Regions from separate parts of the Paenibacillus sp. FSL E2-0151 genome, predicted to be linked through region 1. Evidence: a T-box and tRNA genes for the amino acid it is inferred to sense, from the RefSeq annotation. Region 1 holds a T-box; the other holds one or more tRNA genes.

Region 1 (15,001 bases):
GTCCCGTGCAAATCAAAGAACAACAGCTTTATCCGATTCCGAATTATGGATCGGCCATGTCACCATTTTATGGCGTGTTGTCCTTGTGGGTTGGCTCAACACTGCTGATTTCTCTGCTTCGTGCCGAAGCTGAGAATCCAGGGGGAAAGTTCCGGGGATATGAATTGTATCTTGGACGTCTCGCTACTTTTCTGACCATTGGGTTACTTCAGGCGATATGTGTCACCCTGGGAGATATTTTAATCCTGGGTACCTATGTCGCAGATAAACTGTGGTTTGTCCTGTTTGCCATGCTGGTGAGTACCGTATTTGTCACCATAACGTACACCCTGCTATCTGTATTTGGGAATATCGGAAAAGGGATCGCCATTATCTTCATGGTGTTCCAGTTCTCCAGCTCCGGCGGTACGTTCCCAATCAGTATGACATCACCCTTTTTCCAAGCATTGAATCCGTTCATGCCCTTCACGTATGCGATCAGTCTGCTGCGTGAGTCGGTCGGCGGCATATTGTGGTCTATTGCCATCAAGGATATTCTGTGGTTATGTATGTTCATCGCGCTGAGTCTCATTGTTGCTCTCGCTTTGAAACGTCCACTCAGCAGTCTCACCAAACGTTCAGCCGAGAATGCCAAGAAGACCAAAATTATTGCTTAACTCATTTGCTCAACACTAAATAAGAAAAGGCCATTGGACTTTCCATCCAATGGCCTTTTCTCGTTTCATTATATGAATCGATACATTTAACTATTTGACTATTTCACTGAGCGTTCCTGTTCCAACTGATTATAGGATTGTTTGATTGTTGTTAATGTTTCTACATGGCGATAGATGTTGTTACTTGCCGTAACGATAACACATAACATGATCAAGCCTATAACCACTTTTTTCCCCAATCCCGGACGAAGGCTGATGCCGAAACCTCCACCCAACAGGAAAAACGCAAATAGATAATGCCCCGCATACAGGTACATATCATATTGAAATACAGCCAGGCCAAAGCCCACGACGACATGAAGCAAAAAGGCAAACAGAATATATGGCACAAGGGTCCACACTTCACGTTCACGAATGCCCTTAATGAAGCCCATAAATGCCAGTAGTAAAATAAAGATACCTGTCATCTGCACATAGATTGGATTGGAACGAGATAGATCCGTAACAAAGGCTGCCATGCCCGGGTCCAGTAAATGCATCTTCGGTGTCAGCATCGGATTTATCGTTAGCATGTTCAATGCTTTCCAATGAACAGCGAACTGGAATGGCGTTGCATAGCTGGTTCCACCATTTTGAATGCCCAACAGCCAGTTACTAACCCAGCTGCGACCTCCAAAAGCAACATACTGAATGCCAGTTAATACGACGATGATCAGAACCGCCAATGCCATGATACCGATGTATTTTTTCAAATTCGCCTTATTGCGCCATGCATGCATATTGAAGAATGTGGCAGCAGCAAATGGTACGATATTGGTCGAGGTTAGTCCAAAGTTAATCGATGCAAGCAATGCATTGGGTACATAACGTACGTCCTGACGCTCACGAGTATACTGCATGTAAATTACCGACAACAGAATAACAAACTGTACATAAGGATACGAATCCGGAATCAACGCGGTATACATCAGGTAGGAACTGAAACCAAACAGTAAAGCAAACAACAGCGGTACGATGGTCGGTTTATCTTCTTTTTGACTCAGGAACAGATAGGCCATCACCACTGAACCCGCATTTATCATCGATTGCAGGATTAGAAAGAACCAATTGCCTCCCAGAAGTTTCGCTACAGCCGCAAGGGTGACTGCGAGAAAGGAAATCAGCGGATGGATCACGGAAGAACTGTTGTCCCCATAATACATTGAAGGATCAAAGTTGAATAAATTGATTGGAAACAGCGTTGTATTAAATGGGGTATATGCCCCAAGCATCTCTGCATTATTTTCAATGTACAGAACATACGAGCCGTTCATTAAACCATAGAACAAAGCAAATCCCGCAAACAGGTAAAAGGCTGTCCAGTTGGCTCTGCGATTATAAAATAAGTAATCTAAAAAGTTCATGCTTTCATTTCACATCCTGATTAATTAAGTTCTAAAATACCAATAAACATAGGCCACCCATAATACATGCCACACCTATCCAGCGTAAAGGGCCCACTGTCTCTTTAAATACCAGTCGCGCTATGATGAGAGTCCACACATATGTTAATGCGTTCGCAGGCAACACTACAGTTAATGGAAGAAACTTCAGCAATACAATATTCAGCAACGCACCCGTTCCGTAGAATCCAAGTCCCATGAATACATGCAGACGATTGCGACTGGAAGCATAAGCTTTCAGTCCGGCCCCGCCCAGTGCACCACACAACGTCATGACAATTAATACGGCAACCATCCAGCTATCGATCAACACTGGTTAATGTCACCCCGATTCCAAGCAACACAACTGCTGCCAGCTTTTGCACCGTAATTTCTTCCCCAAGCAAAAAATACCCATAGATTAAGGCAAATACGTAGCTGGCACACATCAGAGGATAAGCAACTGAGAGTTTTTCCAGAGCAAAAGCTTTAATCATCAAAATCGCTCCAAGTCCATAACACAGAAAACCTACACCCAGGTAAATCCACTCGGTTAGTCCCCATTTCCAAAACAATTGACCCGTTGCTGTCAGAAAAGCGGAAACGAGCATCAACCATTTACCAGTATGACGCGATTTTATTTCCCCCACGTTAATGCCTCCATGTCCGGAACACGCTTGTTAATAAAGTATCGTTGACTTACAAGTTTCATGACTGGAAGGTCGGATAAGGAGTCCGAGTAGGAACATGACTGGTCATAATCAATGACCATATTCTTCTCACTCAGATAAGCCTGAATTCGGCGTACCTTCTCTTCCCCTTTGCAATTGCTGCCATCAACTCTGCATGTGTAACCATTCTCATGACGGACAAGTTCAGTTCCAATTACATGATCCACCCAGGGAAAATTATTAAAGTATTTCATATAGGCATGCGGAGATGCAGTTACTAGCAAGACATGATACCCTGCTTCTTTACGATGTTGCATCTCTACACTGGCCTCGGCAAAAATGGACGTACGCAAGCGAGTATCAAAGAAATGTTCGAGATCTTTTTCAGACATACGCTCAATTTCTTGAAAGTAGGATCGTTTGACTTGTTCAACCGTCATGAAACCTGCCTTGAATAACACGGTATGTAATGCAATGACAGGTAATCTCCATACCTGCCACGGGTAACGGCGAACACCGTAATGCACAAATTGAAACATGGAATCACTGCGTATGATCGTTTTATCAATATCAAAAATGGCGACTTTCGTGCTTTTCACCCTGATCCCCCTCAGCCTTTATTCAAAGATTGCAAAGATTGTAATAACACTTATCACATACAACATAACCGTAATTAATATGGGCTTGTCCTCAAACAGCACACGATCGGGCGAACCTCCCTGGTTCTTCATGTGGATCAGATACAGGTAACGGAACATGCCGTAAATGACCAATGGAATCGTCCACATGAGATGAATGGTTCGATCTGAAGTGAATGTGAACAGGGAATAACTGATAATCGTAGCTGTCGTCACAATTGTATTGAATTGATCCAATAATGTAATGGAGTAGTTATCCAAAACCTTACGATGTGATCCCGTATTTCCCTCAAGCAACGTGAGTTCATTTCTGCGTTTTCCAATGGCCAAAAACAACGACAACAGCATGGTACAGATCAAAAACCACGGCGTGAATGGCACATGGATCAGCACACCACCTGCAATGGCACGAAGTACAAAGCCGGCTGCAATGGTCATCATATCCAGGATAACGAGATGTTTCAGCACAAATGAATACGATACATTCAACAGGAAATAGACGATACATAACACCCCGAATAGAGGGTTCATCATGAAGGCCGTTCCTACGGAAAGGATTAATAGAATAATGCCAAACAACAAAGCATGACTCGGATTCACCTGCCCAGAAGCCATAGGACGATACCTTTTCACCGGATGCTGTCGATCCCTGTCTCGGTCTACAAAGTCATTTAAAATATACACACAGCCTGCAACGAGGCTAAATAGAATAAAACCAAGCAACGTCGCAAGAATGGTTTCAGTCCGAATCTCCTCAAAAGAAAATAGTAACGCAGCAAATAACAGCAGATTTTTAGTCCACTGTTTGGGTCTTAACAATCTGAATAATCCTGACACTGTACTGCCTGTTCCTGTAGCCGGTGAGGACACCGTACTTGTTCGTGATGATAACAATTGTAATAACTCCCTTCAACAACAACTTCTGTATATAACAAATAACGTAAAGATCTAATCATATGTTGCTTGTATAATTTTGTAAAGGGAGTAAATGAAAAAATTCTAATATGGGCATAAAAAAAGAGACCGTTTCCGGTCTCTTCGTTAGTACATGATTTAACTATTGGGTGATGCGATTAAAATTCAAATTGTACGTCGCTCAGACGACGTTTGATCTCAGCAATAACACGTTTCTCTTCCTCTTCACCCTTCGCTTCAAAGGTTACGGAGAAACGAACAAAGTTACCGGCATCATCCCAAGGTACGGATGAGATCAGTTTCTCACGGATCAGGAATTGGGAGAAATCTTCGCCGGATTCAAAGCGACGTCCGCCAACCACACCTTTTGGTGCTTCTACATACAGGAAGAATGAACCTTTAGGTTTTTCAGCCTGGAAGCCCAGTTCGTTCAATGCGGCAACGAGCATGTCGTGACGGCGAGAATATTTCTCTGCAATTTTTTCCGTAATTTCAGGGTGATTCAATCCATAAGCAGCAGCCTTTTGAATCGCGATGAACTGACCGGAGTCATTGTTGTCCTTCACATCACTGAATGCTTTGACTACAAGCGGGTTACCCGCTACAAATCCGATTCTCCAACCTGTCATGTTGTAGGACTTGGACAGAGAGTGCAGCTCTACGCCGACATCCTTCGCACCAGGTACCGATAGGAAGCTGAACGGTTTTTTGCCATCATACGTCAATGCTGCATATGGAGCATCATGTACAACCACAACATTGTATTTCTTAGCCCACTCCACAACTTCAGTGAAGAACTCCACCGTCGCGCTTGCGCCTGTTGGGTTGTTCGGATAGTTCAGGTAGAGCAACTTCGCACGTTTTGCGATATCTTCCGGGATAGCCGTCAGATCAGGCAAGAAGTTATTCTCTTTCGTCAATTGGATGTTGAACACTTCTCCACCCAGATACTTCGTATGTGTACCCATAACCGGGTATCCTGGAACGGTCATGATCGTCACATCACCCGGATTGATGAAGCATGAAGGCATCATCGCCAAAGCCGGTTTTGAACCAATGGAGTGTACGATCTCAGTATCTGCATCGATACCTTCTACGTTGAATACGTTTTTCAGGTAGGAAGCAGCAGCAGCTTTGAATTCAGGAATACCATTGTCAGCATAACCACGATTCTCAGGTCTGGAAGCTTCTTCTGCAAGTGCAGCCACAATGCCTGCATCAGCCATTTCGTCCGGTTCACCTACACCAAGGTCAATCAGTTCCACATCGGGAAAATCTTTTTTGGCCGAAGCTTTGGCACGTTTGATTTTCTCGAATTTATAAATGTTCGTGTCTTTACCATAGTTGGAGCCACCGATACGGTCGGCAAAATTAGTCTGAATGTAAGTTTCTTGGTATTTATCGATACTCATAACGTTGTTCATCTCCTCATTTGACGCAAATTTCTACACTTTAATATGAAGCATTTGCGTGATCAAAGCCATGGACAAAGTATCCGAACATTTGTACTTTCTTGGAGCTGTTAACGACTGCGTAGCGAGGCGAGCACGTCTTCCATATCTTGCGGAATCGGAGCTGAAAATTCAAGGTATTCTCCCGTTGTTGGATGCACAAATCCAAGAATGGCCGCATGAAGAGCCTGTCCTTGCATTTTGATGCCTTTATTCCGTCCATAAGTTGGATCTCCTACAAGCGGGTGACCAATAAATTTCATGTGAACCCGAATCTGGTGAGTACGTCCTGTCTCCAGTTTCAATTCCAACAAGGTGTAATCATTAATCCGCTCAGTAACGGTAAAATGCGTAACGGCATGTTTACTGTTACGTTCCGTGACCGTATACATTTTGCGGTCATTGGTATCCCGTCCAATCGGTGCATCAATGGTCCCTTGATCATGGTTAAGATGACCATGAACGAGCGCAATATACCGTCTATTCACCGTATGTTCCTTCAACTGAGCAGCCAGTGATGCATGCGCACGATCGTTCTTGGCAGCCATGATCAGGCCGGATGTATCCTTATCAATACGATGCACAATACCAGGACGCAACTCCCCATTAATACCCGAGAGGTCTTTGCAGTGATGCATAAGTGCATTAACGAGGGTACCCGATGTGTGTCCTGGTGCCGGATGCACCACAAGACCACGCTGTTTGTTGATCACGATCAGGTCGCTGTCTTCATATACCACTTCCAGCGGAATATCTTCGGCAACGATCTCCACAGCAGCTGGTTCTGGAATCTGTAACTCAACCAGATCCCCTTCGGATAACTTGGCATTGGCTTTGACTACAGCACCATTTACCGTAACCATTCCGTCTCCGATCCACAATTGAACTTGGGAGCGAGATACGTTATCTACGGCTTCCGTAATATATTTATCAATTCGTTCTTTTTTATGTTCAGCGGCAACGGTCCATTCCATACGTTCATTGCCATTCATTAGTTCTTCGTCGTTAATCTGTTCCTTATTCGGATTACTCATGATGTTCATTCCCTTCAATCTTCGCGGCTGCTTTTTCGCGCCGTCCTTCAAGCAATGTCTCCACTATGATCAACCCTACACCGATGCAGATTGCCGAATCGGCGATGTTAAAAATGGGAAACGTATAACTTCCAAAATTAAGTTGTACAAAATCTACAACTTCTCCGGTCAAGGCCCGGTCAAGGAAGTTGCCAATTGCTCCACCAAGCACCAAACTAAGCGCCACAGGCAGCAATTTGTGCGGGGTATCTTTTACCTTTTGCAAATACCAAATCAAGGCAACGACCACAATCAACGTAACCACGATAAAGAACCAACGCTGGTCTTGCAGAATGCCAAATGCTGCACCTGAATTACGATGTGATGTGATGACAAAGAAATTGCCGATGACCGGAATTTCTTCTCTGAGTTCCATCCGGGTTGCAATCAGATACTTGGTTCCCTGATCCAATAAAAATACGATAAAAGCGAGGATATAATACACCACGTTTGTTTGTCACTCCGTTCTTGTCTTTTCCAAACGATACCAGGCTTACGCCAGACTTGTTTATTGTAGCACAGCTGTTTGGAAATCGTCCACGACGTGCTACATCGCAACGCTTATGGCAAAAACGATAACATTTCCCTTCTGTAATCTTGCCCTCAATGGCACATCCTACAATAGAGTCAAAATCCGGATTCCAGCATGAAAGCAGAAAGGGGAAAATCATGTCACATTTTACTAACAAACAACTGCAATTTCTACGTTCCCAACTGATGTCCGATAAGCGCGATATTGAACATAGACTTTCGGAAAACGAGCATTATGGACTTGGAGACTCCCTTAAACTACAGACAGGTGAATTATCACCAATTGATAACCATCCTGGCGACATAGCCACGGAGGTGTATGAACGCGAGAAAGATATTTCCCTGCTGGAACATGATGAATTTCAATTGGAACGAATCGATTCTGCACTGCACTCCATTGAAGAAGGACATTACGGTACGTGTGCGGTCTGTCAGCAACCCATCCCTTATGAACGCATGGAAGCTGTCCCCTACACAAAATACTGCAAAAAACATCAACCAGAAACCGTTGTCTCTGAGAACCGCCCTGTAGAGGAAGAATTCCTTGCCCCGGCATTTGGTCGAACCAGTCTGGACGAGCGTGATGATCAAAATGGCTTCGATGGTGAAGACACTTGGCAGATTGTTGAAAGTTGGGGCACATCGAACTCACCAGCCATGGCTGAAGGACGCGATATCGACAGCTATGATGTTATGGCGATTGAAGCTACCGATGAAGTGGAAGGCTGCGTTGAAGCGTACGAAAGTTTTGTTGCCACGGACATCTATGGTCATGACGTCTCCATCGTGCGCAATAGGCAATATCGTCAGTACCTGGAGAACCGTGAGGGCGAGGGTCTGTTAGAACCGGATATGGAGACGGATGACATTTACTAAATGTACTTTGATATCTTTCACCTTTAATTACTAATCGCTTAGTAAGTGTTCATATCAAGCTGACGCTGGACAATGCGCACAATATCAGCGATGTAATCTCCAACAATGGGAAGATTGAGCGCCCCAAGTAGCTGCAAAACGTAAATGATCGTTGCTGCGAAAAAGGTAAACCCAATCGCAATCCCCACACCTCGTGCGGCTCCTGACAACAGGTTAAGTCCAATCAATTTCCATGGCCTGTTCAGCAATTCTGTGTATTGCGCAATTCGTGAACGTTCCAGTTCATTCGCCAGACGGTTTGTCAGGGTATGTAACTCTTCAATTTTGTCATGGGAATTCAGATTATCTGATGTTGATTGTTGTGAAGTGGATGCGGTTTGCTTGTCATGTTCGCTCATGTTTTGGTCAGTTCCTTTGATCAATATAGATTGACTGCACTATAGAATCATTGCCTTATTGCCTAAAAAACAAACGAGCCCAGATACAGGGAATATGTCCCTGCCACTGCGGCTCGTTTGTTTATACTCTATATTCTGTCCTAATTGAATGGGACATGCTCCGAATTACGCTTCGATGTAAATACCGATCGATTTGCCTCCGGCTTCAACACGTTCCATGGACTCATTTGGGCCAAATGTCACTTCGGTTACGAGAACATTTTCACGCAAGACATCATCAAACGCCTGAATAGCTTCCTGAAGGGATGCATCCACATCCAGTGTCAAACGTACTCTTTTCTCAATTGGGAGGTCCAGTCGTTTCCGGGTATCCTGCACAGCACGAACCACTTCACGAACCCAGCCTTCCTGTTCCAATGCTGGCGTGATTTCGGTATTGAGCGCAACCGTCAGACCGTAACCTGATGCTGAAGCAAAGCCTGATTTGGCCTGTTTATCAACCAATAATTCTTCGCTCGTCACTTGCAGCTCTTCACCTTCCGGTGAAACGATGTTCAGTACACCTTCCGAAACCACTTTACGCGTCTCATCGGCTGACATTCCTTTGAAGAAGTTTTGCAGGAACCCTACGTTTTTACCGTATTTCTTACCTGCGACCTTCAGGTTCAGCTTCAATGTAAAGTCAACGAATTCCGCATCATTATGCTCAGTACGGATTCCTTTTACATTGATCTCTTCTTTGATGATCTCTTCATAACTTGTCAGGTCAAAGCCTTTATCCAGGGAAACGATCAATTCGGACAGTGGCTGACGTGTCTTAATGCCTGTTTCGTTACGAACGTTACGGGCAAGTTCAACCACGCGGCGAGCCGTCTCCATATCCTGTTCCAGTCCTGCATCAATCAGCGCTTCATTAGCTACCGGATAGTCTTCCATGTGCACACTCTCACCTGTTGCAAGGTTCAGATAGATGTCTTCTGCCAGCATCGGTGTGAACGGAGCAACCAACTTCGCAGTAGTCACCAGTACCTCAGTCAATGTGCGGTAAGCGTCCAATTTATCGTCTGTCAGGCCACTTCCCCAGAAACGGTCGCGGGAACGACGGATGTACCAGTTACTCAACTCATCAACAAATGCTTCAATCGCTTTGGAAGAGTTCAGATAGTCGTTAACCAGCAGCGCTTTTTCTACAACCAGGATCAGGCTGTTCAGTCTCGACAGAATCCAGCGATCCAGCTTGTGTGCGGACAGTTGGAACGGGTGCTCCTGTGGATCAAATCCATCAATGGTAGCATAAAGCGTCAGAAATGCATGGGTGTTAACCAGCGTATCCACCATTTTGGATTTGGCTTCCCCTACGATACCTTTGGAGAAACGTTTGCTGTTCCACGGTGCACTGTCAGACAACAAAGCCCAGCGGAATGCATCTGTACCGTATTCTTCAATTACTTCCCAAGGATCGATAACGTTACCTTTGGATTTGGACATCTTCTGTCCGTTCTCGTCAAGAACGTGTCCTGTAGCCATAACCGCTTTGTAAGGCGCTTTGCCTGTCAAAAGGGTGGAAACCGCCAGCAAGCTGTAGAACCAGCCACGTGTCTGGTCAATTCCCTCACAGATCATATCCGCAGGATACTGCTGTTCGAATACTTCTTTATTTTCAAATGGATAGTGCTGCTGGGCAAACGGCATGGAGCCGCTGTCGAACCAGACATCGATCACTTCCGGTGTACGTTTCATCTCATATTTGCCACAAGAGCTCATGACTTTAACGTCATCCACATATGGTTTATGCAATTCAAGATTCTCTGGCACATCACCTACCGCACGAGCACGCAATTCTGCAATGCTGTGTGGTGCAAATTGTTCGCCAGTCTCCTCACACACCCAGATGTTCAGCGGAGTTCCCCAATAACGATCACGGCTGATATTCCAATCCACCAGATCCTCAAGGAATTTCCCGAAGCGACCTTCACGAACGTGACCGGGGTACCAATCCACTTCACTGTTGTTGGCAATCAATTGGTCCTTGATGGCTGTTGTTTGGATAAACCAACTGTCCATTGCATAGTACAGAAGCGGTGTATCACAACGCCAGCAGAACGGATAGCTGTGCTCATATTTTTCTTTGCTGAACAAACGTCCATGCTCAGACAGATATCTTACGATATCAATATCACAATCCTTCACGAAACGTCCGGCAAAGTCAGTAACCTCAGCAACAAATTTACCTTCCAAGTCCACCATGTTCACAAAGCTGATCCCATTCTCACGGCATACACGGTAGTCATCTTCACCATGGGCAGGAGCCATGTGTACGATACCCGTACCACTTGCATCCGTTACAAAGCTTGCACCCAGAATGATGTTGGCTTTCTCAGCCTGTACGTAGTTGAACGGAGGATCATACGTTTTGCCAACCAGATCGGCACCTTTCAGTGCACCGATGATCTCATACTCACCCTTGGCATCTTTCATCACTTTTTCAACCAGATTGGTTGCCATGATGTACACTTCATCACCTTGACGAACACGGGAGTAGTCCATATCCGGATTCACGGCAAGTGCAACGTGTGAAGGCAGTGTCCAAGGTGTTGTCGTCCAAGCCAGTACAAATTCTCCGCTGTCATTCAGTTTGAATTTCGCTGTAGCACTCAGATCTTTGACGTCTTTGTACCCTTGTGCAACTTCATGGGAACTCAGTGTTGTCTGACAAGAAGGACAATACGGGCTCACACGGTGACCACGATACAACAGGCCTTTCTCATGGATTGTCGCCAGGATGTTCCATACACTCTCGATGTAGTTGTTATCAAGGGTAATATACGGGTTATCCATATCCGTCCAATATCCGATACCTTCTGTCAGATCACGCCATTGTTGCTCGTATTCGAATACGCTCGCTTTACATTCATTAATGAATTTCTCCACGCCGTAATCTTCGATTTCCCACTTGTGGGAGATACCAAGCTTTTTCTGTACACCCAGTTCTACAGGCAGACCATGTGTATCCCAACCTGCTTTACGAACAACACGGTAACCCTTCATCGTGTTATACCGTCCAACAAAATCCTTGATTACCCGTCCCAGTACGTGACCGATATGCGGTTTACCGTTTGCTGTAGGCGGCCCTTCATAAAATACGAAGTTTGGCTTGCCCTCCCGGTTTTCGATGGATCTTTTAAATGTATTCTCCGTTTTCCATTTATCTAACACGCGTAATTCTCTGGCACGTGCCTTCTCTTTGACGTCAACTCGTTGCATGATGATTATCTTCCCTTTCTTTGGTTGGATTGTGGACCGTCCACAAAAAGCGTTTCAATCCCCCTAAATCCCCCTTGCCAAGGGGGACCCCATAGGCGCTCCGCCCTCTGGACACCCGGGATGGGTTGTCGGTGGGGGATCGGTTGCGCTTATGGGCGAGGGGTGGATGTGCGTAGTGGCGGCCATTTTGCGGCTGTTCCCTGCGTGAACGCCGCATGGCCTTACCGCGAGGCGGGCGTTGCCGGGTGCTTCGCTTTCCCGGCGGGCGGCTCTCTCCTTGAGGTCCCTTCGGGCCTCATGGACGTTCGCCTTTTTTGGACACAAAAAAGCCCCGTCCCTGGAAAGGGACGAGGCTATACTCGCGTTACCACCCTAATTCTGTTCATCACAAACCACATCCAGGCAAGCCTGGGTATGCTCTGTCATCAACAGCGCTTATGCCCTGCTAAACTACCGCAGGGTGCCGTTATAACGTACGGCTTACGGTTCGGCTTACACACGGAAATCAAGATCACCGCTTCAGCGTCACTTCTCCGGGGAGATATTCGGCTATAACTCATCCATTGGTTTGCACCAACCACCAACTCTCTGAGGGATGAGATCATAACGTACTGAACCCGTCATGGAATCACTATTCATTATGAATATAGTTATAGCCTCTTTGCAGACAAAAGTCAACCAGGCGACAGACTAATAAATTTCTTTCATCTCCCGCTCACGGTCACGCACTTCCTGCTCCCGGCTCTCCAGCACTTCCCAACCATCCTGAGTCAACAGTTCAAGCTGCGCTTCAACAAGCGTGCGGAAACGGGCACGATAAATCGAGGCCTGCTTTTTCAGTTCTTCCACTTCCAAAGCAATTTTGCGAGATTTGCCCAACGATTCGTTCACGATCCGGTCTGCATTTTTCTCTGCTTCCTTCACGATCAACTGCGCTTCTTTCTTCGCATTACCCTTCACATCATCAGCAGCTTCCTGCGCAATGATAATCGTTTTGCTAAGCGTCTCTTCAATTGTAGAAAAATGATCCAGTTTCTCCTGAACGGACAGCAACTGATTGCTCAGCTCTTTGTTCTCGCGAATGACGCCTTCGTAATCTTTGATGACTTGATCCAGGAATTCATTGACTTCATCCTCGTCATACCCGCGCAAACGTCGGGAAAATTCCTTGTTGTGTATGTCCAGCGGCGTTAATGGCATGCTGTCCACCTCCTGTTAAAGTTCCTTCCCGTCCAGAGAAGGTTTGCAGCATATGGGTACCACCCAAGGGGCCGTATCGTTGATGCCTAACCTTGGCAACGTATACGGAATGCAGGATCAGAATTGCATCCTCCAACGTTCATGTAAAGCTTTGACTTAATGTTTATCGGATACACCGCGTATTTTCTACACCTTTATGATAAACATTTCGACAAGAAAGCGGATTTTCCTGCAACAGACTCAGGCAAATTTGCCGATTTTCACTCGGCAACGCCCTTTTTTGGTCATCCCATCCTGTTCCATAACCTTGAAGCGGCCAAATCCCTGAATGGATACAACATCACCCGCTTTTAGCGATTTGGAGGGATCTTCCTCAACTTTCCAGTTCACACGGCAGCGACCAGCTTTGATCGGCGCCAGCACTTTACTGCGACTAAGCCGATACACATCTGCGCAGATTCCATCCAAACGAAGAGAAGCGACCGTGATGTCCATCGTCTCCAGTTTACTCTCTGACCATCGCATCTGATTCAAAGGAAGTAACTCTGTGAACACATGTAACCGATGCACCTGATTCAGTTGAAGCGATAAAAAAGCGCCGGTTTCCGCCGCCACCACTGTATGGCAACCGTCCTCCAGCACTTGGATATCCCCGATCTTTCCACGTTTCATCCCAAGCCCGAGCAGGGAACCCATATAGTCCCCATGCTCCAGCTCCGAGATTTTCTGATCATCAGACGTAATACTGAGCACCTGCATACCCATATCCTCATCATCCAGATACATATAATCAGGTGCAACCAGCGCACGCTTGCGTTCAGCAGCCTCGTAACCACCATCCAGACGAATCTGAACGTCGTTACGGCGATTGGCAAGAGTCTGTAATATAAAAACCTGTCTTGGATCAAGAAAGTCAGTTAGCTTCATGTCATGATACTTACCCGCCTGCTCAACCCAATCCGAAGCCTTATCTACAAAATCCCGCTCATCATGGCTAAAATGTTCGTAAATTTCACCGCTCATCTATGTCACCCTACCCTAATATGCAAAATACCGAAGTATGGAGATCAGCCCATTAAGCGCAAGTTGCAGAACGATCAGCGCCACAATCGGGGAAATATCCAGCACACCGAACAAAGGCGGTATAAATCGGCGAAACGGTCTTAGATATGGTTCCACTAATTTGCCCAGCCATTCACCGATGAAGCTTTCCCGCGCATTGGGAAGCCAAGACATCAATATGTAGACAATGACCATGTAAAAGTAAATCTGGTATAACGTGTACAACACGCTTTCAATCTGATACAAAAGTGGCTCACCTCATTCTGTTATAATCTTGCTCGCTGTCAGCCAGTATTTCCGTAATTGATCCCTGAATTTCAACCGTATCTGGCGTACAGAGAAAAATGTTTCCGCCGATTTTGGAAATACCGCCACCCAATGCATATACCGTGCCACTCAAAAAATCTATAACGCGCAGCGCTTGGTCCTGGCGAATTCGTTGCAAGTTCACCACAACGGTACGATGCGAACGCAGATGGTCGGCAATTTCCTGAGCCTCGTCATAAGAACGCGGTTCATACAGGACAACTTTAACATTTTTCTGGGAATGAATGCTCACCACATTATTCCCCCTTTGGTTTCTACGTTTATCGAGACTGGAGGTTTCAGCTTCCTGATGTTCAGCCTCATTTTCCTCCTGCGCAGCCATTCGTTCACGTTCCACAATCTCTTCCTCTTCCTGAAGTCCGAGGAAATTCATAAATTTATTCATTACGCCCATCGTGAACCCTCCTCTTTTCCTACGAGAATCGATCCTAGCCGTACCCAGGTTGCACCTTCTTCAATGGCCACTTCAAAATCATTGGACATCCCCATCGACAGTTCAGTCAATGGTTCTGCTGTAA
Region 2 (15,001 bases), 2.6 Mb from region 1:
CGATTTGCCCCACCACTGACGATTAAAGAGTCCGAGATTGACTGGGCACTGGAGAGAATTGAGCAGGTGTTGATCACCAATGAGGGAGCTGACCTACATGAAAAATGATGATGATGTCCATGGTGGAATAAAAGATACTTCTATTAATACAAGTCAAACATCTGTGCGGTGTAATATTGCTATCATTAAGGTTCCTTTTGGACTTGGTGGAGCAAGAGGTGGAGCAGAGTTGGGGCCTGATGAATTGATTACAGCTGGACTGAAGCGGGAGATTGCGAGTCTGGGGTTAGTGCTTTCCAAAGAAGTGCGGGTAGATTGTCCTTCTGAACCTGCTGCCCCTATTGAGCGAAATCGTGTAAAACACTTAAATGAGGTACGTCAGGTCAGTGAGAAGGTGTGTAGTGAAGTATCAGGTGCAGTAGAGGAGGGGGCTTTTCCACTTGTGCTTGGGGGAGATCATAGTGTAGCGATTGGTACTTTTGCCGGGCTAACAGCACATTATTCGAATTTGGGTGTGATCTGGTTTGATGCGCATGCAGACTTGAATACGGAAGAACGCAGCTTGTCCGGTAATATGCATGGGATGAGTGTGGCTGCATCCTTGGGGCATACTGCATTCAATCTGTCGCACATTGCTGGAGCAGGCGCGTTTATTGATCCGTCCAACTTGGTCTATATTGGTCTGCGTGATCTGGATGAGTATGAGAAAGAGCAGATTAAGGGAATGGGAATCCGAGCATTTACGATGCATGATATTGACCGGATGGGAATAAAGCAAGTTATTGAGGAAGCAATAGCTACAGCGGGAAAAGGGACAGATGGTATTCATGTCAGCTTCGACATGGATTGTCTGGATCCGCGGGAAGCTCCGGGTGTGGGCACCCCAGTACCTGGTGGTCTGAATTACCGAGAGGCACATTATGCATTGGAGATACTTGCTTCCACAAATCAAGTTACGTCGATGGAACTGGTTGAGGTGAATCCATTGTTTGATCACAATAGACATACGGCAAGGCTTGGTGTGGAACTGATCGCTTCGTTACTTGGTAAGCGCATATTGTAAGCGCTGAGAAGTGAAGTGGGGTATGTGGGCTGAGCCTAAGGAATATACTTTCTTAGTTATTATAGAAGGAAAGAAAACTGAGATCTCCGAAAACTAGGGCTAGTCACAATCAATTGTCCACTGCAATCGCAGTGGAAGTGGCTTCCCTGGTTATGTTTAATGGATATGTATATTAGAAGCACCGTAATAAGGATGCTGAGAGTTATTTGTATGTACAGGCGTCAGATTACATATTGTGCTGATGATGTGAGTTGATTATCATTATTGAAAAAAAACTTGCAATTGAAATCTGTACATGGTATATTCTAATTCCGGCCAAGAAAACACGGTTTACACGGTGCGGCAAGCGAATAAAATAAGCTTCGAAAGAAACTTAAAAAAAGAGCTTGCAAAGTTGGTTCGGACATGATATTATATAAGAGTTGCTGAAGAGAACAACATTCGGTAACGAAACAAGTTTGATCTTTGAAAACTGAACAACGAGTGAGTAAACATTCTGCTTGCAGAATGAACGCGAAAGTTTGAGACAAGCCTTGGCTTGAATCGGCTGGAGCACAAATGAGATTTTTAATCTCGTCAGATTCAAAATGAGCTTATCGCTCTTTTCAATACTTTATTGGAGAGTTTGATCCTGGCTCAGGACGAACGCTGGCGGCATGCCTAATACATGCAAGTCGAGCGGACTTGAAGAGAAGCTTGCTTCTCTGATAGTTAGCGGCGGACGGGTGAGTAACACGTAGGCAACCTGCCCTCAAGTTTGGGACAACTACCGGAAACGGTAGCTAATACCGAATAATTGTTTTCTTCGCCTGAAGGAAACTGGAAAGACGGAGCAATCTGTCACTTGGGGATGGGCCTGCGGCGCATTAGCTAGTTGGTGAGGTAACGGCTCACCAAGGCGACGATGCGTAGCCGACCTGAGAGGGTGATCGGCCACACTGGGACTGAGACACGGCCCAGACTCCTACGGGAGGCAGCAGTAGGGAATCTTCCGCAATGGGCGAAAGCCTGACGGAGCAATGCCGCGTGAGTGATGAAGGTTTTCGGATCGTAAAGCTCTGTTGCCAGGGAAGAACGCTTGGGAGAGTAACTGCTCTCAAGGTGACGGTACCTGAGAAGAAAGCCCCGGCTAACTACGTGCCAGCAGCCGCGGTAATACGTAGGGGGCAAGCGTTGTCCGGAATTATTGGGCGTAAAGCGCGCGCAGGCGGTCATTTAAGTCTGGTGTTTAATCCCGGGGCTCAACCCCGGATCGCACTGGAAACTGGGTGACTTGAGTGCAGAAGAGGAGAGTGGAATTCCACGTGTAGCGGTGAAATGCGTAGATATGTGGAGGAACACCAGTGGCGAAGGCGACTCTCTGGGCTGTAACTGACGCTGAGGCGCGAAAGCGTGGGGAGCAAACAGGATTAGATACCCTGGTAGTCCACGCCGTAAACGATGAGTGCTAGGTGTTAGGGGTTTCGATACCCTTGGTGCCGAAGTTAACACATTAAGCACTCCGCCTGGGGAGTACGGTCGCAAGACTGAAACTCAAAGGAATTGACGGGGACCCGCACAAGCAGTGGAGTATGTGGTTTAATTCGAAGCAACGCGAAGAACCTTACCAGGTCTTGACATCCCTCTGATCGATGCAGAGATGTATCTTTCCTTCGGGACAGAGGAGACAGGTGGTGCATGGTTGTCGTCAGCTCGTGTCGTGAGATGTTGGGTTAAGTCCCGCAACGAGCGCAACCCTTATATTTAGTTGCCAGCATTTCGGATGGGCACTCTAGATAGACTGCCGGTGACAAACCGGAGGAAGGTGGGGATGACGTCAAATCATCATGCCCCTTATGACCTGGGCTACACACGTACTACAATGGCCGGTACAACGGGCTGCGAAATCGCGAGATGGAGCCAATCCCAACAAAGCCGGTCTCAGTTCGGATTGCAGGCTGCAACTCGCCTGCATGAAGTCGGAATTGCTAGTAATCGCGGATCAGCATGCCGCGGTGAATACGTTCCCGGGTCTTGTACACACCGCCCGTCACACCACGAGAGTTTATAACACCCGAAGTCGGTGGGGTAACCGCAAGGAGCCAGCCGCCGAAGGTGGGATAGATGATTGGGGTGAAGTCGTAACAAGGTAGCCGTATCGGAAGGTGCGGCTGGATCACCTCCTTTCTATGGAGAATCGTTTCCTGCAACGGAAACATTCAAATATGCAGCTTAGCTGCAAAACACTCACTCGTTGTTCGGTTTTGAGAGCTCAAACTCTCAAACAGCTTGCTTTTGCATGGAGCTTGTTCTTTGAAAACTAGATATCGAAACGAAACAAACGCGAATTAGAACATTCCTTTAAGCTGAACTTGTGCAAACAAGTCAAGTGTATAAAGGTAGTTAAATTGCTTTTGTGAGGGTATCGGGTGAGAGCGACTTTTGGCTTTGCGCAAGCAAAACAAGGGAAGCGAGCGACCGAAACCGGAACAAAATGGTTAAGCTACTAAGAGCACACGGAGGATGCCTAGGCGCTAGGAGCCGATGAAGGACGTGGCGAACAACGAAACTGCCTCGGGGAGCTGTAAGCAAGCTTTGATCCGGGGGTGTCCGAATGGGGAAACCCAGCTGGGGTAATTTCCAGTTACACCTAACTGAATACATAGGTTAGTGTGAGGCATACCAGGGGAACTGAAACATCTAAGTACCCTGAGGAAGAGAAAACAATAGTGATTCCGTCAGTAGCGGCGAGCGAACGCGGAGAAGCCCAAACCAAAGAGCTTGCTCTTTGGGGTTGTGGGACGTCTCACATGGAGTTACAAAGGAACCGGTTAAGCGAAGAGGTCTGGAAAGGCCCGCCAAAGAAGGTAAAAGCCCTGTAGTTGAAAGTCTGTTCCCTCCGAGACGGATCCCGAGTAGTGCGGGGCACGTGAAACCCCGTATGAATCCGGCAGGACCATCTGCCAAGGCTAAATACTTCCTAGCGACCGATAGTGAAGCAGTACCGTGAGGGAAAGGTGAAAAGCACCCCGGAAGGGGAGTGAAATAGAACCTGAAACCGTGTGCTTACAAAAAGTCAGAGCCCGTTTTAGGGGTGATGGCGTGCCTTTTGTAGAATGAACCGGCGAGTTACGTTCCCGTGCAAGGTTAAGGTGAAGAGCCGGAGCCGCAGCGAAAGCGAGTCTGAATAGGGCGACTTAGTACGTGGACGTAGACCCGAAACCGGGTGATCTACCCCTGTCCAGGGTGAAGGTGCGGTAACACGCACTGGAGGCCCGAACCCACGCATGTTGAAAAATGCGGGGATGAGGTGGGGGTAGCGGAGAAATTCCAATCGAACTCGGAGATAGCTGGTTCTCCCCGAAATAGCTTTAGGGCTAGCCTCGGAAAACAGAGTCGTGGAGGTAGAGCACTGATTGGGTGCGGGGCCCGCAAGGGTTACCAAGCTCAGTCAAACTCCGAATGCCATAGACTTACTTCCGGGAGTCAGACAGTGAGTGCTAAGATCCATTGTCAAAAGGGAAACAGCCCAGACCATCAGCTAAGGTCCCCAAGTGTGTGTTAAGTGGGAAAGGATGTGGAGTTGCACAGACAACCAGGATGTTGGCTTAGAAGCAGCCACCATTGAAAGAGTGCGTAATAGCTCACTGGTCGAGTGACTCTGCGCCGAAAATGTAACGGGGCTAAACACACCACCGAAGCTATGGCTTGATGCTTTGCATCAGGGGTAGGGGAGCGTTGTATAAGGGTTGAAGGTGTACCGTAAGGAGCGCTGGACATTATACAAGTGAGAATGCCGGTATGAGTAACGAAAAGATCAGTGAGAATCTGATCCGCCGAAAGCCTAAGGGTTCCTGAGGAAGGCTCGTCCGCTCAGGGTAAGTCGGGACCTAAGGCGAGGCCGAAAGGCGTAGTCGAAGGACAACAGGTCGAAATTCCTGTACCACCGTAAGCCGTTATGAGCAATGGGGGGACGCAGTAGGGTAGTGACGCGGACTGATGGATGTCCGTCTAAGCAGTGAGGCTGATGTGTAGGCAAATCCGCACATTGTAAGGCTGAGCTGTGATGGGGAGCGAAAATTGTAGTAGCGAAGGTCATGATCTCACACTGCCAAGAAAAGCCTCTAGCCAGGTGATGGTGCCCGTACCGCAAACCGACACAGGTAGGCGAGAAGAGTATTCTAAGGCGCGCGGAAGAACTCTCGTTAAGGAACTCGGCAAAATGACCCCGTAACTTCGGGAGAAGGGGTGCCCCGGTAGTGTGAATAGCACGAGGGGGCCGCAGTGAAAAGGCCCAAGCGACTGTTTAGCAAAAACACAGGTCTGTGCGAAGCCGTAAGGCGAAGTATACGGGCTGACGCCTGCCCGGTGCTGGAAGGTTAAGGGGAGTGGTTAGGAGCAATCCGAAGCTGTGAACCGAAGCCCCAGTAAACGGCGGCCGTAACTATAACGGTCCTAAGGTAGCGAAATTCCTTGTCAGGTAAATTCTGACCCGCACGAATGGCGTAACGACTTGGGCGCTGTCTCAACGAGAGATCCGGTGAAATTTTAATACCTGTGAAGATGCAGGTTACCCGCGACAAGACGGAAAGACCCCATGGAGCTTTACTGCAGCTTGATATTGAATTTGGGTACGATCTGTACAGGATAGGTGGGAGCCTTTGAAACGTGAGCGCCAGCTTGCGTGGAGGCAACGTTGGGATACCACCCTGATCGTATCTAGGTTCTAACCTGGTACCGTAATCCGGTGCGGGGACAGTGTCAGGTGGGCAGTTTGACTGGGGCGGTCGCCTCCTAAAGAGTAACGGAGGCGCCCAAAGGTTCCCTCAGAATGGTTGGAAATCATTCGAAGAGTGCAAAGGCATAAGGGAGCTTGACTGCGAGACCTACAAGTCGAGCAGGGACGAAAGTCGGGCTTAGTGATCCGGTGGTACCGCATGGAAGGGCCATCGCTCAACGGATAAAAGCTACCCTGGGGATAACAGGCTTATCTCCCCCAAGAGTCCACATCGACGGGGAGGTTTGGCACCTCGATGTCGGCTCATCGCATCCTGGGGCTGAAGTAGGTCCCAAGGGTTGGGCTGTTCGCCCATTAAAGCGGTACGCGAGCTGGGTTCAGAACGTCGTGAGACAGTTCGGTCCCTATCTGTCGTGGGCGTAGGAAATTTGAGAGGAGCTGTCCTTAGTACGAGAGGACCGGGATGGACGTACCGCTGGTGTACCAGTTGTTCCGCCAGGAGCACCGCTGGGTAGCTATGTACGGACGGGATAAACGCTGAAAGCATCTAAGCGTGAAGCCCCCCTCAAGATGAGATTTCCCAGTATGTAAGACCCCTTGAAGACGACGAGGTAGATAGGCTGGGGGTGGAAGTGCAGCAATGCATGGAGCTGACCAGTACTAATCGGTCGAGGGCTTATCCAATAGCAAGTTGTAATTCGCATGTTTCGTTTCGAATCTAGTTTTCAGAGAACAACAACTCTGAAATGTAAGCTACGCGTTTGGTGGCGATGGCGGAGGGGTTCCACACGTACCCATCCCGAACACGACCGTTAAGCCCTCTAGCGCCGATGGTACTTGGACCGCAGGGTCCTGGGAGAGTAGGACGCCGCCAAGCGATTTCCCTTTGGGGTATTTTTTTTGCCCCCCTTGCCAAGGAATAAGGGATATATATTAGGGCCCTTAGCTCAGTTGGTTAGAGCGCACCTCTGATAAGGGTGAGGCCGGTGGTTCGAGTCCACCAGGGCCCATAGCAAGACCACAACAAGAAATACACAGTGTATGGGGCCATAGCTCAGCTGGGAGAGCGCCTGCCTTGCAAGCAGGAGGTCAGCGGTTCGATCCCGCTTGGCTCCACCATTCCCTGATAGCTCAGTTGGTAGAGCACTCGACTGTTAATCGAGTTGTCACAGGTTCGAGCCCTGTTCGGGGAGCCATATGGAGAGGTGTCCGAGCTGGCCGAAGGAGCACGATTGGAAATCGTGTAGGCGTCACAAGCGTCTCGAGGGTTCGAATCCCTCTCTCTCCGCCAGATATTTTTTAGCAAGGCCCGTTGGTCAAGGGGTTAAGACACCTCCCTTTCACGGAGGTAACAGGGGTTCGAATCCCCTACGGGTCATATTATGGAGGCTTAGCTCAGCTGGGAGAGCATCTGCCTTACAAGCAGAGGGTCGGGGGTTCGATCCCCTCAGCCTCCACCATATAAACTTTATAACGACGCGGGGTGGAGCAGCCCGGTAGCTCGTCGGGCTCATAACCCGAAGGCCGCAGGTTCAAATCCTGCCCCCGCAATTATACTTTCCTTTGAGAAAGTGATCTGGAACCGTGGTGTAGTTGGCCTAACATGCCTGCCTGTCACGCAGGAGATCGCGGGTTCGAATCCCGTCGGTTCCGCCATTTTTTAATTAAATATACACCGTGCCGGTGTAGCTCAACTGGTAGAGCAACTGACTTGTAATCAGTAGGTTGGGGGTTCAAGTCCTCTCGCCGGCACCATTTTTAGTATTTACATCTGAATTTGTGATAGAATGTATATTACAAGTAAAATTGTTAATACTAAGATTCTCTTAGTGGATGAATGGCTTACTCTATGGCGGTCGTGGCGAAGTGGTTAACGCACCGGTTTGTGGATCCGGCATTCGGGGGTTCAATTCCCCTCGATCGCCCCATGATTTTTTAATGGGGATTAGCCAAGCGGTAAGGCAACGGACTTTGACTCCGTCATGCATAGGTTCAAATCCTATATCCCCAGCCATTTCATTACGAGTCATTAGCTCAGTTGGTAGAGCACCTGACTTTTAATCAGGGTGTCGAAGGTTCGAGCCCTTCATGACTCACCATTATATTTTGCGGTCGTGGCGGAATTGGCAGACGCGCACGGTTCAGGTCCGTGTGGGCTAACCCCCGTGGAGGTTCGAGTCCTCTCGACCGCACCATATGTTTTGCGGAAGTGGCTCAGCGGTAGAGCATCGCCTTGCCAAGGCGAGGGTCGCGGGTTCGATTCCCGTCTTCCGCTCCAATATTTGCGCCCTTAGCTCAGCTGGATAGAGCGTTTGACTACGAATCAAAAGGCCGGGAGTTCGAATCTCTCAGGGCGCGCCATTATTCTCATAAGTATCGGGATGTAGCTCAGCTTGGTAGAGCACCTGGTTTGGGACCAGGGGGTCGCATGTTCAAATCGTGTCATCCCGATTTTTTTTATTTGCGGGTGTAGTTCAATGGTAGAACTTTAGCCTTCCAAGCTAATAGCGTGGGTTCGATTCCCATCACCCGCTTCCTAGTAACATATAGAAGAGCCTTTGCTTATAGCAAAGGCTTTTTTTGTGTTAAAAAGAATAAGTGTAATTTATTTAAAATAGGGTCAATTGTCATTTGATTAAGGATGGAATCTTTGTTTAAATAAATAGAACAATTCGTATCTGATTAACCGTATTTGTTTATAAAGGAGGACAAACAGTAATGAAAAGAGCTCTGGTCATTGGTGGAAACGGAACATTAGGTAAAGCCGTTGTTGCGAAACTGAAAGATTATTCCGTTGAGGTTATTACAGCAGGTAGACAATCCGGGGATGTTCAGGTGGATATGACGTCGACAGAGAGTATTACTACCCTCTTCGAAACGGTGAGAAATATTGATTACGTCATTGTGGCGGCGGGCCAGACCCATTATGCGAAACTCGAAGAACTGACACCTGAGAACAATATGATTAGTGTGCAGGGTAAACTGCTTGGACAGGTCAATATCGTATTGATTGGACAGCACTATATTAACGACAAGGGGAGTTTCACGCTGGTCAGTGGCATTATACAAGACCACCCTATTGAGCAAGGTGCATCAAGTGCTATGGTCAATGGGGCTATTGATTCGTTTGCCAAAGCGGCAGCGTTTGAGTTACCAAGAGGCATTCGTTTGAATTCGGTTAGTCCTAATCTGTTTGTAGAGTCTGCGGAAAAATATAAGGATTTCTTTATTGGATTTAATCCTGTACCTGTAGAGAAAGTGGCTAATACGTTTATCCAGAGTGCACTTGGGATTGAAACAGCCCAAAATTTTAAAATATATTAAAAGCCGGAAAGTTATATATGATTTTGATGATTACCTATCCCTAATTAATTGCAGGATGAGAAAGGTGTACATGAAATACATTTAGCTGTTAAGCATGTAGAATGATTTTTCATGAAACAGAACTGAATGAGGCCATTTGAAATATTAAAACAAAAGGAGATTCACCGGATTTTCGGTAGATCTCCTTTTGTTTGTTGTGAATGAAACAGAGGTATATTGACTATTATGGGGCAGGTAGTCCAAGAACTTCGAGCATTTCATTACGTTTGAGCGATTCGGCAATGGGGCCGTCAATGAGCCATTTCTTAGCATTGAGGACATAGACATGACCATTTTGGACAGCGGGTAGGCTTTTCCATACTTGGAGTTGCTGGATTTCATTGAGTTCATCTTTTGTTTTTTGCAACGCTTCAGCTGACCCATCTGAGCTAATGGACACGATAAACAGATAGTCTGCTTTGATTTCAGGCAAAAGTTCTACCGAGATACTGGCATTCATCCGATCCGGGTTCTCTGCCTCGAGTTTGGTAACGAGAGCATCGGGAGTGAATCCAACCTCATAACCCGCTCCTACATAACTGGAAGCTGGAAATGGCGTGGATGGAATGGAAGAGAAGAACAAACGCATATCCTTCTCTTCCAGGCGCAGGAATGCAGCTGTAGGTTTGGTCTTGGTGATATCGGCTGCGAGCTTCTGAGCTTCAGTTACTTGGTCTTTATTTTTTTGTAAAAGCTGTTCAGCCCGCTCTTCAATATCCAGCGCAGTAGCTACCTGCACGATAGATTCCTGCCAATTACGGCGATCATAAGTGATCGTAGGCGCGATCTTCTCGAGTTGTTCGAGAATTTTGGCATCCAAACTGGCATTGGCAATAATGAGGTCCGGATTGGCGCTGACTACAGCTTCAAAATTGACACTTTCATTGATGGGTTCGACATCCACGCCTTGAGCTTCAAGTTGCTCATTCAGGTAATCTTGCCGACCAATAGGTGTAGCAAGTACCAGTGGTACCTCCAAGGAGAGGAGAATGTCCTCCATATTAATGGACACAATCCGTTCGGGATGTGCCGGGATTTCTTTGCTGCCACTGGCGCTCTCCACGGTCTTAGTAGCTGATTCAGTGGATGAGTCCCCATCTGTCCCCGCAGCTGATTTTACGCCATCTGCAGATGGCTGCGAAGTGCTTGCAGGTGTCTGCCCACACGCAACAAGTAACATGGCGAGTATGAACAGTATCCCCGTTATTTTGACATAATGCTGTTTGTACATCATAATCCCCCTGTGTTTCTAATGATATTGATTCTCAGTACACTATATATTGTAGCGGTCTCATGTTGGGGGAGACATAGCCTTCTGTGCTATCCGGTCATGGATTAATGTGCTGAGTTCCACCAAAAAGTTTCAGGGTTTCATCGATGATCTGATCATGAGCATACGGTGAATAATCCAACCAAGGCATTTCATCTAGCAGATATACATGTTGGTTCTGCACGGGCATCAATTGTTGCCATAGCTGAGTATGTTGTAGTTTATGCCAACGTTGCTGGGATTCTGAGTCCTGGTCCACAATCAGTAACATGCGATCTCCAACCATTTGAGGCAACTCCTGTTCATCCAATGCACGATAGACTTGCCCTGGAAGCAGATCGTGTGAAGGGGACACGCCCAGGTCGTTATATAGAACAGCGCCCCCATTGCGTCGCCCGTAGATTAACAGATGACCCATCATGATATGAATGATGGAGACCGTATCCTTACCGATGAGATGACTAAGCATTTCTTTGGCATGGGTTACTTTGTCATCATACTGCTCCAACCACTGCTGAGCATCTTGTTGCTGTCCCACAATGGAGGCAACTTGTATGAAGTGTTCCCGCCAGCTCAATCCTTTCCATGGGATAACGATGGTAGGCGCAATTCGCTGCAGCGTTCTTTTTAACGTATGGGCTTCGTACTCATTACAGAGTATGAGGTCAGGGCTCGCTTGCATCAACAACTCAACGTTGGTTTGCCAGATATGAGGATGCATTCGTTTGCTACGTCCCAGATGATAAGGGATATTCGAGAAAAACAGATTCCTGTGTTGATCCCGTCGGTTATCGATCAATGCCGCATGGGGGATGATCTGTAATGCCAGCAGATGGCCAGTGGTTCCGAAGGAGAGAGCCGCAATTTTGCTGCGTTTCTGCCGCTGATAGGTGGAGGGAGACACGCCAACATATTTTTTGAATTTGCGACTAAAGTAAAACTCGTCCTGAAAACCAACCTGTGAGGCGATATGTTTGATGGTTTGGCCGGGGACGAGCAACATCTCTTTGGCTCGGTCCATGCGGATGCTATTCACGTATTCCATGGGACTGATGCCAGTGCGGTTTTTGAATACCCGCGAATAGTGCCATACACTCATGCCTGCCACTCCGGCAAGAACTTCCCGAGAAAGATGCTCAGCATATCCAAGCTCAATAAGTTCAAGCGTTTGATCCAAAGCAGAGGTGTGTTCGGAATCTCCTATTGCACTTTCTTTGGGAGGAGCATACACATGGGTTAACAATTCATGCATCAAAGTCTGAATACGAAATGGACGATTTTCTTGAGGTACAGAGATGCATTCATGGAGCTGTGAGGCAATTCTGGTACATTCCTGAAAAAGTTCATGCGGTAACTCATCGGCATAAGCCGAACGAAGTAACCCTTTTTGGTATACCTCCATTACAGTAGATCCGGAAGTAGCTTTATTGATGTCGGAGAGAGGCTTCAACATATCAAAATATATCGCTATGCCCTGTAAAGGATGAACCTCATCCGGTGTATATTCTATCGCTGTTCCTGGCAGGATCAGATACATTTTGCCGAGTGTGGCATGATTTTGTCTATGCCCAATACGGATATTGCCTTCACCGCCAGTACAGATGAGCAGAAGATGTGAATCCGTTAATACGAATGGGGCAAGAAAAGACGCTTGATCGAGAACTTCGGATGTCTTGAATCTTGCATATAGGTCACGGGTATGGTCACCGTTAGATATCAGTGGAAAGACTTGCAAAGTCACCAGAATCCCTCCTTAACTTACGATAGTAACATTACATATGATGTGTTTGAGAATAATTATCAATTATCGCATATTGTCATACAAATAAGAAGTCCATATGATAATATGAAAATGAAATAGCGAATTCTAATCATTGAACCGCGTAACTCTCCACTATAACTTGAATTGAAATAGGTTACCGAGTTGGAAAATAGCCAATACATAGTTCCCATCATCTAAACCGTTGAGCGAATAATTAATGAAAATCTTAACTGATGTTAATCGTAGAATTACTTAAATAACAGATCATTTAATTCACTACGCAAAAAAAGACAAGCCCCTCTCCTACGATGTCCGCAGGAAGAGGAACTTGTCTTTTTAATTAGAGCTTGCGATTAGTATCTTTCCAGAATCGTCTGTGTCTTCAAGCCATCAGCCGGAATCAGCCAGTTGTTGTTCTCCAGCAACTGCAACAGTTGGGTACGCAGTCCGGATACGGCTACAGTATCATCGGTTTTGAAAGAAACCTCTACGATATTCTCAATACCTGTACCTGCTGCGTCACGGATCGGCCATACTTCGAGTGTAAGCTCTTGACCACTCCATGTACCTTCATATCGTTGGAATGTGATTGGACCATATGCACGGGATTGAGTCAATTGCTGCTTGCCCCAGTTGGAGGCAGACCAGTTTTTCAATTTGCCCGGAAGCTTGTCCAGTAACATGTTCAAGGCTTCTTGCTGGGAAGGAAGTTGGACTCCTGTCGCTTTGGTATCGACTTTTTTGGTGTTGGAGAAGCTCAGCGTCTGTTTGCCGTATCCCCAATCAATTTCAGCCTCGTAGTTATCATCCGATTTATCAAATCCCTCTTGGTTAGCCAGAGTCAGCGCTGCGTTGATATCGCCATTGATCACAGGGTAGCGTTTTTTATAAGTCAATTCGTAGTTATTTTTATCATCCTTTTTGCGAAAACGAACGTTCCATCCTTGTTGATCCAATCCGAGAGCATTGGTGTCGAAGTACTCTACGTTAATATTTCTTGGCGTGGAATTTAGGCCGAGTGTCTGGATCACTTCACTGCGTGGTGTCCCATCTGTATTCAATACAAGTTCCGGCTTGGCCAGAAACTTTACTTCATATGCAGGAACGGCATTGGCAGCAGCTGAAGCCTGGGGTGCTCCCAGAAATGTCATTCCACTTCCCAATGTTACGATGCTCAGCATCAATGAGGCGGTTACCTTTTTCCACTTTTTCAAAACCAATCACTCTCCTAATCTGGATTAACGTACAGATCCCACTTTATCGCCCGAATATATGAAAGCGATTAAAGGGAAGCGCACATTGCGTTAACCCTGCATAGATTTGATGAATGGCAAACGATAGTTTATAGCGGATCAGGGCAATCAGCCATGGAAAATGGGGAAGCCGTGACTCACCTCTCGCAGCACTTCTTTGAATCGGTTTACCTGAACGGAAGGGTGGCGGTCCTTGTTATGTACTGTATAGATATGGCGCGGTGCCTGCTCTCCCGGAATGGGAAGAACTTGAATGAGCCCCTGCTGTTCCTCCCATTGTACCGCCATCCGAGACATGAATGAGACATGCCCTCCGATTAACACGAGCTGTTTGATCGCTTCCAGGGAATCCATCTCCACGGTACTCCGCAAACGAATATCATGTTGCGCAAGCCATTGATTGGTTAGCCGCCGTGTACTGGATTCATTGCCATGTAAGGCAAAAGGAATCTGCGCGATATGATCAGGTGTTAATGCATCCTTCTGGGCCAATCCATGTTGTGGAGAACAGATCAATACTAAATCGTCTTCACACAGCGTCTCAGCTTGCAGGGCAGGGCCAACAAATGGCTCGGAAGAGATCACCCCCAGATCAATCTGATGCCGAATCAGCATCTCGCGAATAACAGGTGATGGTTTGACGGATAAGACAATACGAATGCCCGGGAATTCCTGAGAAAAGGTGTTGAGTATGGTGGGCAGCAAATATGTAGCCGGTACATAGCTTGCTCCAATGTGCAGGGTGCCCCGATAGAGACTGTCATATTCCTTTACGACCCGCCTTGCCTCTTGGGTCAGAGCATTGATTTTGACAGAATAGTGGAGCAAAGCCTGTCCGGCTTCGGTTAAAAAGGTCTTTCCACTACGCGATTCGAATAATCGCACGCCCATCTCTTCCTCCAATGACTTCATATGAAATGTAACGGTGGGTTGCTTGATCCCCAGTAACTCGGCCACGCTTGTCATGTGATGATGCTTGTCGATCAGTTCAACAATTTGCAATTTGATCAGATTCAATGTCCCGACACTCCTCTCACTTCTACTAGCCCCAATATATAAGATGATCTAATGTTTTTCATAAAGACGGAGAGTACAGAACCAATCTGAAGAAGCGAAGCGTTCGCCTTTATCCCCGGATTTCTCCCTTCATAAAGGGAATATAAGAAATCTGGGGATAACAGCGATCGGAAGATGGTGCTGTAATCGAAGCGACAACATGAAAATTAATTTAGTTCACCTAATATAGATTTAATCTATGAACATCAACAGAATTCATCTAAAAAGTTAATTCCAATTTTACATACAAGAGATACAACTCGCGAAAGCGGACGTTAGACTGAGAACAGTGCAAGAGATCAAGTAACAGAAGACAGGCAGGGATGCTTATGAAATTAGAGATGGCAGGAATTCAAAAATCATTTAATCAAACACCCGCACTGCTGCCAACAGATCTAACGCTTGAACATGGAAAGTTCACGACCCTGCTCGGCCCATCCGGCTGTGGCAAAACAACACTGCTGCGCATGTTGGCCGGGCTGGAACAGCCTGACGCGGGGGAGATTCGTGCAGATGG

What was found. A T-box is a leader RNA that pairs with one kind of tRNA and senses whether it is charged. The one in region 1 lies ahead of ileS (isoleucine--tRNA ligase), so its partner is inferred to be a tRNA-Ile.
Region 2: it encodes a tRNA-Ile, which carries the amino acid that the T-box ahead of ileS (isoleucine--tRNA ligase) is inferred to sense. The anticodon was not compared.

The regions. Positions count from the first base shown of each region.
Region 1 is NZ_CP150308.1:4,822,292-4,837,292, forward strand. Features, by position in the region: gene MHI55_RS21705 (YhgE/Pip domain-containing protein) at 1-656, shown strand, start outside; gene MHI55_RS21710 (DUF6080 domain-containing protein) at 755-2,059, opposite strand; gene MHI55_RS21715 (EamA family transporter) at 2,091-2,411, opposite strand; gene MHI55_RS21720 (EamA family transporter) at 2,398-2,727, opposite strand; gene MHI55_RS21725 (HAD-IB family hydrolase) at 2,715-3,347, opposite strand; gene MHI55_RS21730 (decaprenyl-phosphate phosphoribosyltransferase) at 3,366-4,256, opposite strand; gene MHI55_RS21735 (LL-diaminopimelate aminotransferase) at 4,460-5,713, opposite strand; gene MHI55_RS21740 (RluA family pseudouridine synthase) at 5,824-6,795, opposite strand; gene lspA (signal peptidase II) at 6,779-7,273, opposite strand; gene MHI55_RS21750 (TraR/DksA C4-type zinc finger protein) at 7,495-8,232, shown strand; gene MHI55_RS21755 (DUF5665 domain-containing protein) at 8,271-8,630, opposite strand; gene ileS (isoleucine--tRNA ligase) at 8,796-11,894, opposite strand; T-box leader at 12,235-12,527, opposite strand; gene MHI55_RS21765 (DivIVA domain-containing protein) at 12,585-13,094, opposite strand; gene MHI55_RS21770 (YlmH/Sll1252 family protein) at 13,335-14,117, opposite strand; gene MHI55_RS21775 (YggT family protein) at 14,133-14,402, opposite strand; gene MHI55_RS21780 (cell division protein SepF) at 14,410-14,877, opposite strand; gene MHI55_RS21785 (YggS family pyridoxal phosphate-dependent enzyme) at 14,868-15,001, opposite strand, start outside.
Region 2 is NZ_CP150308.1:387,354-402,354, forward strand. Features, by position in the region: gene MHI55_RS01920 (ornithine--oxo-acid transaminase) at 1-108, shown strand, start outside; gene rocF (arginase) at 98-1,063, shown strand; rRNA gene MHI55_RS01930 (16S ribosomal RNA) at 1,677-3,229, shown strand; rRNA gene MHI55_RS01935 (23S ribosomal RNA) at 3,539-6,464, shown strand; rRNA gene rrf (5S ribosomal RNA) at 6,541-6,657, shown strand; tRNA gene MHI55_RS01945 (tRNA-Ile) at 6,717-6,790, shown strand; tRNA gene MHI55_RS01950 (tRNA-Ala) at 6,824-6,899, shown strand; tRNA gene MHI55_RS01955 (tRNA-Asn) at 6,901-6,976, shown strand; tRNA gene MHI55_RS01960 (tRNA-Ser) at 6,980-7,071, shown strand; tRNA gene MHI55_RS01965 (tRNA-Glu) at 7,087-7,158, shown strand; tRNA gene MHI55_RS01970 (tRNA-Val) at 7,165-7,240, shown strand; tRNA gene MHI55_RS01975 (tRNA-Met) at 7,258-7,331, shown strand; tRNA gene MHI55_RS01980 (tRNA-Asp) at 7,359-7,436, shown strand; tRNA gene MHI55_RS01985 (tRNA-Thr) at 7,460-7,535, shown strand; tRNA gene MHI55_RS01990 (tRNA-His) at 7,633-7,708, shown strand; tRNA gene MHI55_RS01995 (tRNA-Gln) at 7,720-7,794, shown strand; tRNA gene MHI55_RS02000 (tRNA-Lys) at 7,804-7,879, shown strand; tRNA gene MHI55_RS02005 (tRNA-Leu) at 7,889-7,975, shown strand; tRNA gene MHI55_RS02010 (tRNA-Gly) at 7,984-8,058, shown strand; tRNA gene MHI55_RS02015 (tRNA-Arg) at 8,065-8,141, shown strand; tRNA gene MHI55_RS02020 (tRNA-Pro) at 8,158-8,231, shown strand; tRNA gene MHI55_RS02025 (tRNA-Gly) at 8,244-8,314, shown strand; gene MHI55_RS02030 (short chain dehydrogenase) at 8,499-9,104, shown strand; gene MHI55_RS02035 (ABC transporter substrate-binding protein) at 9,328-10,377, opposite strand; gene MHI55_RS02040 (helix-turn-helix domain-containing protein) at 10,472-12,154, opposite strand; gene MHI55_RS02045 (hypothetical protein) at 12,529-13,389, opposite strand; gene MHI55_RS02050 (LysR family transcriptional regulator) at 13,537-14,445, opposite strand; gene MHI55_RS02055 (ABC transporter ATP-binding protein) at 14,814-15,001, shown strand, end outside.